DNA from 2 places in the Mesorhizobium japonicum MAFF 303099 genome. Region 2 is predicted to be linked to the other one. Evidence: riboswitches for the same ligand, from Rfam matches in the RefSeq annotation. Region 2 holds a riboswitch; the other holds the start of a gene.

Evidence for each region. A riboswitch is a leader RNA that binds a small molecule or an ion and turns the genes downstream of it on or off. The one in region 2 is predicted to bind S-adenosylmethionine.
Region 1: linked by a shared signal. The riboswitch ahead of MAFF_RS23135 (O-succinylhomoserine sulfhydrylase) and the one ahead of metX (homoserine O-acetyltransferase MetX) in region 2 are both predicted to bind S-adenosylmethionine.

Annotation. Positions count from the first base shown of each region.
Region 1 is NC_002678.2:4,538,780-4,546,428, reverse strand. It holds gene araD1 (AraD1 family protein) at 1-902, shown strand, start outside; gene MAFF_RS23145 (ABC transporter substrate-binding protein) at 954-1,727, opposite strand; gene MAFF_RS23140 (2'-deoxycytidine 5'-triphosphate deaminase) at 1,828-2,922, opposite strand; SAM riboswitch at 3,060-3,137, shown strand; gene MAFF_RS23135 (O-succinylhomoserine sulfhydrylase) at 3,193-4,383, shown strand; gene MAFF_RS23130 (ceramide glucosyltransferase) at 4,417-5,568, opposite strand; gene apaG (Co2+/Mg2+ efflux protein ApaG) at 5,868-6,260, shown strand; gene MAFF_RS23120 (Hsp33 family molecular chaperone) at 6,298-7,332, opposite strand; gene argF (ornithine carbamoyltransferase) at 7,445-7,649, opposite strand, start outside.
Region 2 is NC_002678.2:2,849,913-2,857,561, forward strand. It holds gene MAFF_RS14930 (DUF2125 domain-containing protein) at 1-599, shown strand, start outside; gene MAFF_RS14935 (sugar kinase) at 607-1,536, shown strand; gene MAFF_RS14940 (prephenate/arogenate dehydrogenase family protein) at 1,533-2,468, opposite strand; gene hisC (histidinol-phosphate transaminase) at 2,492-3,601, opposite strand; SAM riboswitch at 3,751-3,828, shown strand; gene metX (homoserine O-acetyltransferase MetX) at 3,934-5,103, shown strand; gene metW (methionine biosynthesis protein MetW) at 5,162-5,779, shown strand; gene MAFF_RS14960 (macro domain-containing protein) at 5,782-6,249, opposite strand; gene MAFF_RS14965 (DUF1330 domain-containing protein) at 6,249-6,569, opposite strand; gene MAFF_RS14970 (DUF1194 domain-containing protein) at 6,709-7,512, opposite strand; gene MAFF_RS14975 (ABC transporter ATP-binding protein/permease) at 7,600-7,649, opposite strand, start outside.

The sequences.
Region 1 (7,649 bases), 1.7 Mb from region 2:
TCTATTCGCTGGCGATGGAGGCGGCCCGCACCGGCGTCGGCCTGGCCACCCTGATCGAGCGCAAGGGGCTCGGCGAGACGGTCGATCTCGATGCCGCCTACAAGAAAGGGCGGCTGTTGTCGCCGATCAATCACCCCGATCCGGCGCATCTGCATCTCACCGGCACCGGCCTGACGCATCTGGGCTCGGCTGCGACGCGCGATTCCATGCACAAGAAGCTCAGCAGCGCCGATGGCGAGGAGCAGCTCACCGATTCCATGAAGATGTTCCGCATGGGACTGGAGGGCGGCAAGCCCGCCAAGGGCCAGGTCGGCGTGCAGCCGGAATGGTTCTACAAGGGCAACGGCACGATGGCCGTGGCGCCGGGTGCCGCGCTTCTGTCACCGGCCTTCGCCAAGGACGCCGGCGAGGAACCTGAAATCGCCGGCATCTATGTCATCGGCGATGACGGCGCCCCCTTCCGCGTCGGCTTCACGCTGTCGAACGAGTTTTCCGACCACGTGACCGAGCGCGTGAACTACCTCTTCCTCGCCCATTCCAAGCTGCGTAACGCCTCGTTCGGACCGGAGATCCTGATCGGCGACCTGCCTTCCGACATCCGCGGCACCTCGCGCATCGTGCGCGACGGCGAGACGCTGTGGGAAAAGCCGTTCCTGTCGGGCGAAGCCAACATGTCGCATACCATCGCCAATCTCGAACACCATCACTTCAAATATTCGGCGTTCCGCCAGCCGGGCGACGTGCACGTGCATATGTTCGGTACGGCGACACTGTCCTTCGCCGACGGCGTCAAGACCGAGGCCGGCGATGTGTTCGAGATCGAAGCCGGGGATTTCGGCCTGCCGCTGCGCAACCCGCTCGAGATCGAAAAGCCGGTGAAGGTGGCGGTGAAGGCGCTGTAGCGCCAGCTTCCCCTTCTCCCCTGTGGGAGAAGGAAGAGGCGCTCTTCAACCTCAATAAATATCAAAATCGAAGTACTTGGCCTGGATCTTCTTGTAGGTGCCATCTGCGACGATCGCATCGATGGCCGCATTGAGCTTGTCGCGCAGGGCGGTGTCGTCGAGGCGCACGGCGATGCCGGCTTGTGTTTCCGTGCCCTTGACGTCGCCGACCAGCTTGCAGCAACCGTCGCTTGCCTTCTTCAGCCAGTCCACCAGCACGAACTTGTCCGAGATCACGGCATCAAGCCGGCCATTGGTCAGGTCGGTGATCGCCTCTTCCTGGGTTGGGTAGAGCTTTGCCTCGGCACCCGCCTTGCCATAGGTGTTCTGGGCATAGTCGGCCTGTGTGGTCGAAGCCTGGGCGCCGACCGTCTTGCCAGCAAGGGCCGCCGGGTCTGCCGAGGTCAGATCGCTGTCCTTCGGCGCCACCAGAGCGAGCGGCGTTGTGTAGTATTTGTTGGTGAAGGCGACCTGCTTCTTGCGCTCTTCCGTGATGCTCATCGAGGCGATGATGGCGTCGAACTTCTTGGCCTGCAGGGCGGGGATGATGCCATCCCAGTCCTGGGTGACGATCTCGCACTCGACCTTCATCTGAGCACACAGCGCATTGGCGATGTCGATATCGAAGCCGACAACCTTGCCGTCCGAGGTGATGGTGTTGAACGGCGGATAGGCGCCCTCGGTGCCGATCTTCAATTTCTCGGCAGCCTGCGCCGTCAGAGAGCCGGCGGCCATCGCCAACATGGCAGCGCCTGCCGCCGACATGATCCATTTCGAGATCTGCATTTTCTTGTTCCCCTTGAGCGCCGCCATCTCGACGGCCGACAAGCCAGCCAAGCATGATGTGCCAGCGCAGGCAAGTATCTTGCCTGGCAGCAATCGGGGTTCAGCGCGCGGCGCGGAAATGCTTGGAGAGCTTCAGGCCCTGTGCCTGGTAGTTGGAGCCGAGATCGGTGCCGTAGAGCGCCTGCGGCCGCTTCAGCATGTGCTCGTAGACCAGCCGGCCGACGATCTGGCCATGGTCGAGGATGAACGGCACTTCGTGGCTGCGCACTTCAAGCACCGCCCGGCTGCCGGTGCCACCGGCCGCCGAATGACCGAAGCCCGGATCGAAGAAGCCGGCATAATGGACGCGGAATTCACCGACCAGCGGGTCGAAGGGCGTCATCTCCGCGGCGTAGAGCGGCGGCACATGCACCGCCTCCTGGCTGACAAGGATGTAGAATTCATCGGGATCGAGCACCAGTTCGCCGGCGCCGCTCTTGTGGATCGGCTCCCAGAAATCGACGACATCCTGCGCGGCACGCTTGTCGACATCGACAAGGCCGGTGTGATGCTTGCCGCGATAGCCGACCAGCCCGTCACCATCGCCCTTGAGATCGATCGACAGCGCTATGCCGCCGCCCGAAATATTCGGCGGCTCGGTGGCGACCAGCATCTCGGCGCGGTGCAATTGATGCAATTCGGCTTCCGAGAGCAGCGCATTGCCGGTGCGGAAGCGGATTTGCGACAGGCGCGAACCGGTGCGCACGACGATCGGGAAGGTGCGCGGGCTGACTTCCAGGTAGAGCGGACCGTTGTAGCCGGCGGCGATCTTGTCGAACTCGTGGCCACGATCGGTCATGACACGGGTGAAAATGTCGAGCCGCCCCGTCGAACTCTTCGGATTGGCCGAGGCGGACACGGTTGGGGGCAGCGCAAGGCTTTCCAGCAGCGGCACGATGTAAACACAGCCCGTTTCCAGCACCGCGCCATCGGCGAGGCTGAACTCATGCAGCTTCAGCCGATCGAGTTTGTCGACAACCCGATGATCCGGACCCGGCAGGAAGGACGCCCGCACCCGCCAGGCCTTGTCGCCGAGCCTGAGATCGAGGCTGGCCGGCTGGATCTGGTCGGCGTCGAGCGCGCGCGGCGACTTCAGCGCGCCGGACTGGAACAGCGCCGAGATGTCCTGATCGGGAAGAATGCCTGTCTGCCGCAAGGCTCCGCTCCTAGGCCAGACGATTTTCCTGCAGCAGGTTCTCGCCGCAAAACATGGAACAGTTTTGCGGAACCTGCCTGGTACAAACCTCTTAATGAAGCCGGCAATTGACGCAAGCGTGGTACGGGTCTAAAGGGTCGTTATCCCGTGGTGATTTGGCCGGTCGGCTTGCAGCCACGTTAAACAAGTCGCTAAAGGACCGTTGGCCGCGAGGCCGTATGGACCGGTTGCGACTTTCGCGGCCGGTTTTTTTGTGTCTGGAACAAAGCGATGAGCAACAAGAAGCGCAACTGGAAGCCTCAGACAGCACTCGTGCATAGCGGAACCCTGCGTTCAGGCTTCGGCGAGACCTCCGAGGCAATGTACCTGACCCAGGGCTATGTCTATCAAACGGCGCAAGCCGCCGAAGCCCGTTTCAAGGGCGAGGAACCCGGTTTCATCTATTCGCGCTACGCCAATCCGACCGTCGACATGTTCGAAAAGCGCATGTGCGCGCTGGAAGGCGCGGAGGACGCGCGCGCCACGGCATCGGGCATGGCGGCCGTGACGGCGGCGCTTCTGTGCAGCGTCAAGACCGGTGACCACATCGTAGCGGCGCGCGCGCTGTTCGGCTCCTGCCGCTGGGTGGTCGAGACGCTGGCGCCGCGCTACGGCATCGAGGCGACGCTCGTCGACGGCACCGATATCGCCAACTGGGAAAAGGTGGTCAGGCCCAACACCAAGCTGTTCTTCCTGGAAAGCCCTACCAACCCGACATTGGAAGTGGTCGACATCGCCGCCGTGGCTGCGCTCGCCAACTCGATCGGCGCGCGGCTTGTCGTCGACAATGTCTTCGCCACGCCCCTGCAGCAGAAGCCGTTGCAGCTCGGCGCGCATATCGTCGTCTATTCGGCAACCAAGCACATCGACGGCCAGGGCCGCTGTCTCGGCGGCGTGATCCTGTCGGACAAGAAGTGGATCGACGAGAATCTGCATGACTATTTCCGCCACACCGGCCCTAGCCTGTCGCCCTTCAACGCCTGGACGCTGCTGAAGGGCCTGGAGACGCTGCCGCTGCGCGTGCGCCAGCAAACGGAGAGCGCCGGCAAGATCGCCGATTTCCTGGCCGAGCAGCCGCAGATCGCCCGCGTCATCTATCCCGGCCGCGCCGACCATCCGCAGGCCGAGATCGTCAAGAAGCAGATGTCGGGCGGCTCGACACTTATCTGCCTCGACGTCAAAGGCGGCAAGCAGGCGGCCTTCGCCCTGCAGAACGCGCTCGATATTGTGCTGATCTCCAACAATCTCGGCGACGCCAAGAGCCTGATCACCCATCCGGCGACGACCACCCACAAGAATTTGAGCGACGAGGCGCGCGCCGAACTCGGCATCGGGCCGGGCACGCTCAGGCTGTCGGTCGGCCTGGAGGATACCGACGACCTTCTGGAAGATATCGCGCAGGCGCTGAAGGCCGCCAAATAGGGAGCCGTCGAGGCAGCGGCGTCGGCGCCGCGATCAGGCGCGCGACGACGCCTCTTCCAGTTCGGCCGCCTTGGTGCCGATGGTCATCGCATTGCCGCGCCAGTCGACGGCGCCGCCAAGCCAGCCGCGTGCCCACATAGCTGGGACCATCAAGTCCCGCGCAATCATCGCCGCGACCGTGCGCGGCGACAGGTGCCAGCCCTTGGACCATGCCAGGGCGCATTCCGGAAGGTAGAAGGCGGCCAGCACGGCGATGGCCGTCAGCGGCAGGCTGAAGCCGGCGCTTGCCGCCGCAACCAGTGCAAGCATCAACGGCACCACCGCGCCAGTCAGGATTTCCGGCGCGAAGAACAGCGGGAAGGTGACGCGGCGCAGGCGCGCCCAGCGAGCCTGGCGCGACCAGATCGCGTCCAGCGTGCGCCGGCCAAGCGGCTGCTCGAAGGGTGCCGCGACAAGATTGACTCGCAGGCCAAGCCCATTGACCAGCTTGGTTGCGGCGGCGTCCTCGGCGATTTCAGCGGCCAGCGCGCGGATGCCGCCATTGGCATCCAGCATCGGCTTGTTCCACAGCATGCTCTTGCCCTGGGCAAAGCCAAGGCCGAGCGCCTCGCCAGCATACTGCCAGCGGGCCTGCAGCGTGTTGAGGAAGGCGCATTCGACCTCGGCCCAGAAGCCCTCCGGCCGCGAGCCGATCGGCGTCGAGCAGACAAGGCCGGTATCCGGCCGCCACGCCGCCATCAGATGCTGGATGTAGTCTCTCGGCATCAGCACGTTGGAGTCGGCCAGGACGACCCAGTTGTGCCGCGCGGCTTCCCAGCCCTTGACGCAATTGTTGAGCTTGGGATTGGCGCTGACGCGGTCGTCGCCGATCAACAGCCGGGCCGGCACTTTTGGAAAGCGGCCAATGGCGGCCCGGATCAACCTGACCACCGGGTCGTCGCCATGGGCAACGCAGAAGATCAGTTCGTAGCGCGGCCACTCGAGTGAGAAGGCGCGCTCCAGCGTCTCCTGCGTGAACGGCTCGACGCCGCGCGACGGTATGACGATCGATACTGGCGGCGATTTGCGGACTGGCCGCGCGATCGTGGTGCGCCGTTTCAGCTGTGAGGCGGCGAGCAGGATGCTGGCGGCGTTTGAAAGGATAAGAGCGATCGAAAGCGAGGCGGCTATGAGAGTGAGTTCCATCGAGATCTGGTCACTCCAGAAGAGACGGCCGCATCGTGGCCGTTTTCAACAGTTCGACAGAGCGCCGAGTCGCCCGGTGCGTGCACACCACCATTGTCATGTGTCACTTAAATGACATTCTTTGCCGGCACCTGCGTTTCAAGACGAGGCGCGACAAGACGCGCACGTTGACCCGCTCGCCGGGAGCGCCGAAAGTTCTGTTGGTTTGATCATGATCTCTGGACAAACGGAAACCCGTTTTTCCGAGAAAACCGGTTCCCACTTTTCGGGATCATGCTCTGACTGTTTTGGAGCCGCTTATGTACCGCGCCGTCACGCGCAACATCGAAGTGCAGGTCAGGCCGTTCTACCTCGAGGATCGCTCCGATCCTTCCGAGAACCGCTATGTCTGGGGCTATCAGATAACGATCGACAATCAGTCGGACGAATTCGTGCAGCTTCTGTCACGCTACTGGCACATCACCGACGGCGCCGGCCGGGTCGAGGAAGTGCGCGGCCCGGGCGTCGTCGGCGACCAGCCCGAACTCAATCCCGGCGACAGCTATCAATATACGTCTGGCTGCCCGCTCTCGACGCCATCAGGCATCATGGTCGGGCACTACACGATGCGCAACAAGCGTGGCGAGACCTTCGACATCGCCATCCCGGCGTTCTCGCTGGACCTGCCGGGGACCAGACGGACGGTGAATTAGCGTCCTTCTCCCCGTTTTACAGGGAGAAGGGATTGCCTCACTGAGCCGCCGCGAATTCCGCCGGGTCGAAGTCGTACTGCTTCGAGCAGAATTCGCAGGCGACATGGATGCCGCCGTCCTCGGTGCTGTCCTTGATCTCCTGCGCGGAGAAGCCCTCGAGGATGCCGCGGATCTTTTCCCTGGAGCATGAGCACTGGTCGCCGACGGGAACGCCGCCGAAGACGCGTACGCCATGCTCGTGGAACAGGCGATAGAGCAGCCGTTCGGCGCCGATCGTCGGGTCGATCAGTTCGGTCGGCTCGATCGTGCCGAGCAGCGCCAGCAATTCCTGCCAGGAATTGTCCGTGGGATCATGGATCTCCTCGCGCGGATCGCCGTCGCCGCCGTGCAGGTCCGGAACGCGCATGCGCTCAGGCGACTGCGGCAGGAACTGCGCCAGGATGCCGCCGGCGCGCCACTGCTCGCGCGCGCCGCCGACGCCGGGCGTCAAAAGCTTGGCGACAGAGAGCCTGATATCCGTCGGGATCTGTTCCGACTGGCGGAAATAGGTGCGCGCCGCGTCTTCCAGGGTTTCACCGTCGAGCTGGACGATACCCTGATAGCGCTGCGTATGGGCGCCCTGGTCGATTGTCAGCGCCAGCACGCCGCTGCCGAGCAGCGTCTGCTGGGATGTCTCACCTGCCGCGACCAAAGCCTCGAGCCTGTCGGCATCGAAGCGCGCATAGGCGCGCAGCGCCGAAGGCGTGCTAAAATCCGCCACCAGCATGTCGACCGGCCCGTCGGTGCGGGTCTGCAGGATGAACTTGCCCTCGAATTTGAGCGAGGTGCCGAGCAGCACCGTCAGCACGCAGGCTTCCGCCAGCAGGCGGGCGACCGGCTCGGGGTAATCGTGGCGGCTGAGAATGGCGTCGAGCATCGGCCCGAGCTGCACGGTGCGGCCGCGCACATCGAGCGGGCCAACCTCGAACGGCACGACATGGTCGTCGCCGGCATAGCCGAACTCGCCGAGTTTGGGGTGATGTTCAGTCACTTGATGCGTTTCCAACATGACAAAGCTCCAGGGCGCGACCATGCCGCCCCCTGGGGTGCATGCGTCCAAACGCGCTTGATTTGCGTGATGCGGCGCAGATAGGCATCGCGCCCCCGCAGATCAAGCGCCCAGACCTTTCAAACTCCAAGACACTTCAAGCCCCAAGACACCAGGCAAGCACCGCCTTCTGGGCGTGGAGCCGGTTCTCGGCCTCGTCGAAGACCACCGAATGGGGTCCGTCGATAACCTCGTCGGTCACTTCCTCGCCGCGATGCGCCGGCAGGCAGTGCATGAACAGCGCGTCCGGCTTGGCATGCGCCATCAGCTTGGCATTGACCTGGTAGGGTGAGAACACGTTG
Region 2 (7,649 bases):
CCAAGGTCAAACTGTCATGGCCGCTGCCGCAGCGCGTTGCGCTGCAGGCGGAGGGCCTGTCGGGCCAGACCGATCCGGCCGACGACACCGACCCGGTGGAACTGTTCAGCGCCGGCAGGGCAGCCGGCCAGTTGCAGCCGAACGGTCAGGACGTCGACTATGTCGGCAGCTTCACCGATCTGGAGATCGACCCGGATGCGATCGGCGGCCGCGTGCTGCCGGCGCTCGATGCCAGCGGCGACGCCACGCTGAAGAATGGTGTCGCGCTGATCGGTACGCAGGTGAAGAGCCTTCGGGGCCAAAAGGTCGAGATCCGCAACCTCGATTTGTCGTCAGGCACGGCGCGGGTCACCGTTTCCGGGCCGCTGTCGGTCGACACCGAAGGCCTGGTCGACGCCGATCTGATGATCAGGATAAAGGATCCGAAGGCCGTGGCATCCATCCTTGCCGGTGCCATACCCGAGCAGAAGAATGCGATCGAACAGGGTTTTGCCGCGCTCGCCATGCTCGGCAGCGAACCGTCGATGCCGCTGAAAGTGGTCAAAGGCAAGGCCTCGCTCGGCTTCATCCCGCTCGGCAAGATCAAGCCGGTACAATAGCGCGCCCATGGCAAGCCCCCCGAGGCTCCTCAGCGTCGGCGCGCTGACGCTGGATACCATCCTGCGTGTCGAGACGCTGCCCACGCACCAGGGCAAGTTCATCGCCGCAGACGGTGTCCAGATCGCCTCGGGCATGGCCACCAGTGCTGCCTGCGCCGCGCATCGCCTCGGCGCCGAGGTGTCGCTGTGGGCCAGCGCCGGCGATGACCTCATTGGCGAACAGCTGATTGCCGGAATCGAGGCCGAGGGTGTCGATTGCAGCTATGTCCGCCGAGTCAGCGGCGCCCGCTCGGCATTGGCTTCGATCCTGGTCGACGCCCATGGCGAGCGCATCATCGTGCCTTTCTACGACAGCCTGGCGCAGGCCGATCCCGAAACCTTGCCTTTCGCCGACATCACGGCATTCGATGCCGTGCTGGTGGACGTGCGCTGGCCTGACGCCGCGGCCCTTGCCCTCAAGGCGGCGCGCGCGGCCGGGCGGCCGGCAATCCTCGATGCCGACACGGCCTCGCTGGCGGTGCTGGAGCGGCTGTTGCCGCTGGCTTCGCACATCGTCGCCTCCGAGCCGGCGGTCCGCATCATATGCGGCCAGGCGCTGGATCTGGCGAGCGCTTGCACCGACATGGCCTCCCGCACCGACGCATTCGTCGCGGTCACCGGCGGCGCAGCAGGCATCTGGTGGTTCGATCGCAAAGCGGGATCATCCCGTCATGTCGCGGCGCCGAGGATCAAAGCGGTCGACACGCTCGCCGCCGGCGACGTCTTTCACGGCGCCTTTGCCGTCGGACTGGCGGAGGCCATGCCGGTCGAGCAGGCCTTGCGCTTTGCAAGTGCCGCCGCCGCGCTCAAATGCCTGCGCTTCGGCGGCAGGCTCGGCGCGCCGGACCGGGCCGAGACGCTGGCGATGGTCACGGCGACCTGGCCCGAAACAGCCTAGTTCTTCGACGGGTGTTCGACCGCCTGGCGGCCGAAATCGGGCACGTCGATATCCTGGCCGGCCTCGATGATCGAGCGGCGCACGGCGCGGGTGCGGGTGAACAGGTCGAACAATTTGTCGCCGTCGCCCCAGCGGATCGCTCGCTGCAGGAACGCCAGATCTTCCGAGAACCGCGCCAGCATTTCGAGAATGGCGTCCTTGTTGTGCAGGCAGACATCCCGCCACATGGTCGGATCGGAGGCGGCCAGACGCGTGAAGTCGCGAAAGCCGGAGGCGGAATATTTGATGACTTCCGTCTTGGTCACCGATTCCAGATCGTCGGCGGTGCCGACGATGTTGTAGGCGATGATGTGCGGCAGATGCGAGACGATGGCGAGCGTCATGTCGTGATGCTGCGGATCCATCGTGTCGATGTTGGCGCCGCAACGGCGCCAGAATTCCGACAGCCTCTCAAGTGCCTCCGGATCGGTGCCCGGTAACGGCGTGAAGATACACCAGCGATTGTCGAACAGATCGGCGAAACCGGCATCCGGTCCGGATTTTTCCGTGCCCGCCAGCGGATGGCCGGGAATGAAATGAACGCCATCAGGCACGTGCGGCTGCATCTGCGCGATGACGGAGGCCTTGGTCGAGCCGACATCGGTGAGGATCGCACCTTTCTTCAGCGCCGGTGCGATCTCCTCGGCCACCGCACCGGACGAGCCGACCGGCACGGAGACGATGACCAGATCGGCATCGCGGACCGCTTCCTTCGCATCGGTCGTGTAGGAATCGCCCAGCCCAAGCTCCTCCGCCCGCTTCAGCGTCGTGGCGCTGCGGGTCGAGATGGCAACGTGGCCAGCAAGCCCCTCGCGTCGGATGACGCGGGCCAGCGACGAGCCGATCAGGCCGATGCCGACCAGCGCGATCTTTTCAAACATCGGTGATGTCATGGTGTTCCTGCTTTTCGGGCGCTCTAGCTTTTCAGGAATGTCGTGAGCGCGGCGACGACGCCGCGATTGGCCTCTTCCGTGCCGACGGTCATGCGCAGCGCGTTGGGAAAGCCGTAGCCGGAAACGCGCCGCAATATATAGCCGCGCGCGGTCAGATAGTCGTCCGCCGCAGCCGCCGAATGCTTCTGATCATCGGGAAAGTGAATGAGCAGGAAATTGCCGACGCTGGGCGTCACCCGCAACCCGAGCCCGGTCATCTCTTGGCTCAGCCAGGTCAGCCAGGTCTCGTTGTGCGTCACGCTGCGCTCGACATGGGCGCGGTCGCGGATTGCCGCGATGCCGGCCTCGATCGCCGTCGCGTTGACGTTGAAGGGACCGCGCACGCGGTTGATGGCGTCGACGATGTGCATGGGCGCATACATCCAGCCGATCCGCGCGCCACCAAGGCCGATCTTGGAGAAGGTGCGGGTCATGACCACATTCTCTGCACTGCGGACCAGTTCGATGCCGGCTTCATAGTCATTGCGGCGGACATATTCGGCATAGGCCGCGTCGAGCACCAGCAGCACATGCCTGGGCAGGCCGGCATGCAGGCGGCGCACCTCCTGGAACGGCACATAGGTGCCGGTCGGATTGTTGGGATTGGCGAGGAACACGATTTTCGTGCGCGGCGTGACGGCCGCCAGCATCGCATCGATGTCGGCGCGCTCGTCGGTCTCCTTGACGGCGATCGGCGCAGCCCCGGCCGACTGGATGTAGATTTTGTAGACCATGAAGGCGTGTTCGGTGAAAATCGCCTCGTCGCCGGGTGCCAGATAGGTCTGCGCCAGCAGCCCGAGGATCTCGTCGGAGCCGTTGGAGCAGATGATGTTCTGCGCGGTGAGGCCATGCACTTCCGCGATCGCCTCGCGCAGCCGTCTGGCGGTGCCGTCGGGATAGATGTCGAGCCTGGCGGCGACTTCACGCGCGGCCTCGATCGCCTTCGGTGAAGGGCCAAGCGGATTCTCGTTGGACGACAGTTTGTAGACCTTGGCGACACCGGCGGGTGCGGCGCTCTTGCCCGGCACATAGGCGTCGATGTCCATGATGCCCGCGCGCGGGGTTGGACGTGCCTGATCCGGTGTCTGGTTCATTTTTCTCAAAATCCGTCGAAAATGCCTCGATCCGGAGGCCGCAGCGGAAATACAAGCCGTGGCCGATAATGTCGAGAGGTGGCAGTGGTGCCAGCAGCCGGCCCAGACGTCGGCATTGACGGCAGGGCGGGCGAGTTCTAGAAGGGCAGCAACAGTTCCGTGGTGATTTGGCCGGTCGGCTTGCAGCCACGTTAAACAATTCGCTAAAGGGCCGTTTGCGTGACGTAACCGGCTTTGCGAAGGCAATGCCGGTTTTTTATTGTCCGCGGCCGGCCGGACGGACGCATCGACGGCGATTTTTCGCCTGATATGATGCAGCAGGTGAGACAAGAATGGCCGCTCTGCGCGCAGGAAAGACCAACAACGAGGCCGACCAGCCGTCGAGCCCGGTGTTGCGCTTCGGGGCGGACAAGCCGCTCAAGCTCGACGCCGGCACGCTTTTGTCGCCGTTCCAGATCGCCTATCAGACCTACGGCACGCTGAACGATGCCCGCTCCAATGCCATCCTCGTCTGCCATGCGCTGACCGGCGACCAGCATGTCGCCAACACCAATCCGGTGACCGGCAAGCCGGGATGGTGGGAAGTGCTGATCGGCCCCGGCAGGATCATCGACACCAACCGTTTCTTCGTCATCTGCTCCAACGTCATCGGCGGTTGTCTGGGCTCCACCGGCCCGGCCTCGACCAACCCCGCCACCGGCAAGCCCTACGGGCTCGACCTGCCGGTCATCACCATCCGCGATATGGTGCGCGCGCAGCAGATGCTGATCGATCATTTCGGCATCGAGAAACTGTTCTGCGTGCTCGGCGGCTCGATGGGCGGAATGCAGGTGCTGGAATGGGCGTCGAGCTACCCCGAGCGCGTCTTTTCGGCACTGCCGATCGCCACCGGCGCGCGCCATTCCTCGCAGAACATCGCCTTCCACGAGGTCGGCCGGCAGGCTGTCATGGCCGATCCGGACTGGCACGGCGGCAAATATTTCGAAAACGGCAAACGCCCGGAAAAGGGCCTGGCGGTAGCGCGCATGGCCGCCCACATAACCTATCTGTCGGAAGCCGCCCTGCACCGGAAATTCGGCCGCAATCTGCAGGATCGCGAGGCGCTGACCTTCGGCTTCGACGCCGACTTCCAGATCGAAAGCTATCTGCGCCACCAAGGCATGACCTTCGTCGACCGCTTCGACGCCAATTCCTATCTCTACATGACGCGGTCGATGGACTATTTCGACCTCGCCGCCGATCATGGCGGGCGGCTGGCGGATGCCTTTGCCGGCACCAAAACCCGCTTCTGCCTGGTGTCCTTCACCTCGGATTGGTTGTTTCCGACCGAAGAGAGCCGCTCGATCGTGCACGCGCTCAACGCCGCCGGCGCGTCCGTGTCCTTCGTCGAAATCGAGACCGACCGCGGCCACGATGCCTTCCTGCTCGACGAGCCGGAACTGTTCGCCGCCATCAACGGCTTCATCGGCTCCGCGGCGCGGGCGAGAGGGCTAAGCGCATGACCCCGGAAAGTTGCAGACTTTCGGGATCGGGATCATGCGCCGCGAAGGACACGACATCATGAGCGTCAACGGCAGCCAGCGCGTCGACCTCGAGGTCGTCGCCAACCTCATCCCACCGCAGTCCCGCGTGCTCGACGTCGGTTCGGGCGACGGATCGCTGCTTGAATTGCTGCAGGACACCAAGCAGGTCGACGGCCGCGGGCTTGAGCTGTCGCAGCGCGGCGTCAACGAATGCGTGGCACGCGGCCTCTCCGTCATCCAGGGCGATGCCGACAAGGATCTCGAATTCTATCCCGACAAGGGCTTTGACTTCGTCGTCCTGTCGCAGACCTTGCAGGCCACCCGCAACCCGAAGCTGGTGCTCGACGAACTGCTCCGCATCGGCAACCGGGCGATCGTCTCCTTCCCCAATTTCGGCCATTGGCGGGTGCGTCTGTCGCTGTTCGTCAAGGGCCGCATGCCGGTGACCCAGGACCTGCCCTATTCCTGGTACGACACCCCCAACATCCACTTCTGCACCATCCGCGATTTCGTCAATTTGTGCGAAGAACTCGGCGCGACGGTGGAAAAGGCGACCGCGCTCGACGCCGCCGGCCAGAAGATCGGCCTGTCCATGCCCTGGTGGTTCTGGAACTTCTTTGGCCAGCAGGCGGTGTTCCTGCTGAAACGGAACTGACGTTACGGCGTGTATTCGACCAGCCTGTGGTTCTCTTCCGCAAGCTCCTCATCGATGATCGAAGCAATCGTTGCCCAATCGCCTCCCGCCAAACCCGCGCCAATCCTGGGATAGCCGATACTCCGGCCGGCGAATCCAGCCTTGACCGCCTTCATGACACTGCGGATGGCGCCATAGTCAGCCTTCATGCCCTGGCCCTGCCAATGGAACTGGGTGTAGCCATTGATGACGTGGAAATTTCGATCTTCGCGCCGGATCTCGGCAACCGAGATAGTACCCAGCTTGGAGCGGTCGCCTTTCACGGTCGCGATATCCGCAGCGTAGGCCTCTGGAAACCGCTGCTTGATGGAAAGGGCAATGCCCTTGCCCATCTGGCATTGGCAATTGCAGCCATGCACGATCGCGTCGAACTCTCCGTCGAGCGCAAGTTGCAACAGATCGCCACGAATCGTCCGCATGGGCAGCTCCATCAGCCAAGCACATCGGTAGCCTTGTGCGGATGCTCGACGCCGTCAACGATGATTACGTCAGAGTCCGAATTATCGGTGCGCAGTGAAAGGATCGCCTGATAGGCGGGCGAATCATACCACTCGCGCACATGCCGCCGGTCGGGAAATTCGATGACGATGAGGTTGCCCGGCCAGTCGTTCTCGATCACCTCAACATCGCCGCCATGGACCAGGAAACGGCCGCCGAAAGGCTCCAGCGTGGCATCGATCTTGTGCAGGTACTCGACGATCTGCGGACCCATCGTGACTTGGCGCATATGGGCGATTGCGTAAGCGGTCATGACGTAACTCCCTTTGCATCGAGACCTACCAACCGGCCTCGCAAGGGCAATCTGCCGGAACACCTGACGCAAAGCGATTACGCCCGAGGTAATGGAATCGGCGCCTTCGACGGCCGGCCGCAAGCGCTCTTGCGCAAGTTCACCGGTCGAGTTCCGGAAAGTACGGATCTGACAGGAACCGCCTGTCGCGTTCGCCTTGCAGGCAGTCGATCGGTGCGTCCGCGTCGACCGGGATGATGCTGGCCTTGCCCTGAATGCCGCTCACCTCGAGGATCAGCTTGCGCCGGATGGCGGTGGAAAATTCGGCGGCCGTATGGATCGGCAACACGAAGGAACCGGGTCCGCCGATCACGCACTGCGCGTAGTACTGGTCAAGATGCTTGAAGGTGGGCGATGGGTTGATCAGGATCGGCAGGCCGTTGATGACGATGCCTTTTGCGGTTGCCGCATCGCGCATCGCGGTGACCGGCGGCCCGATATTGTTGGGGCCATCGCCCGATATATCGATGACGCTGCGCTCACCAGCGAAATTCGTCCTGCCGAACAGCCCTGTGCCGAAGGCAATTGCCGTGGAAATCGAGGTACCGCGAAAACTCCGGAACGGGCGCGCCGCCACCTTGTCGGCAAAGCTGTTGGCGCTTTGCGCGCTGTCGATGATCTGCCAATCGATGACCGCGTCGTCGCGCACCGTGCCGGCCCATTCGAAATAGGCAATCGCGATGCGGCCCGCATTGCCGGACCGGACGGCCTGGATGAAGTCGGGATGGCGCAGAGCTTCGACATAGCCGGCGCGTTGCAGGGCGAATTCCTTCTCGTCCATCGACAGGGATATATCGACCGCCAACACCAACTCGACGTCGACAGCTGGCGCACCCGATGGCGAGGCAACGGGCGTTGGCTGGACACAGGCAAGACAGGCAAGCAGGCGCAGAGCATCAAGCATCGCCACCGCCAAATTTTGTTTCTCGCGGAAATCTTCCTTCGCGATCGCGGCGAAATAAAGCTTGCTGGGCTATGTGGAAAAGCAGTCCTATTTCTTGCGGCGGACGGCGACCGGCGGCGGATCGATGGCGCCGGCTC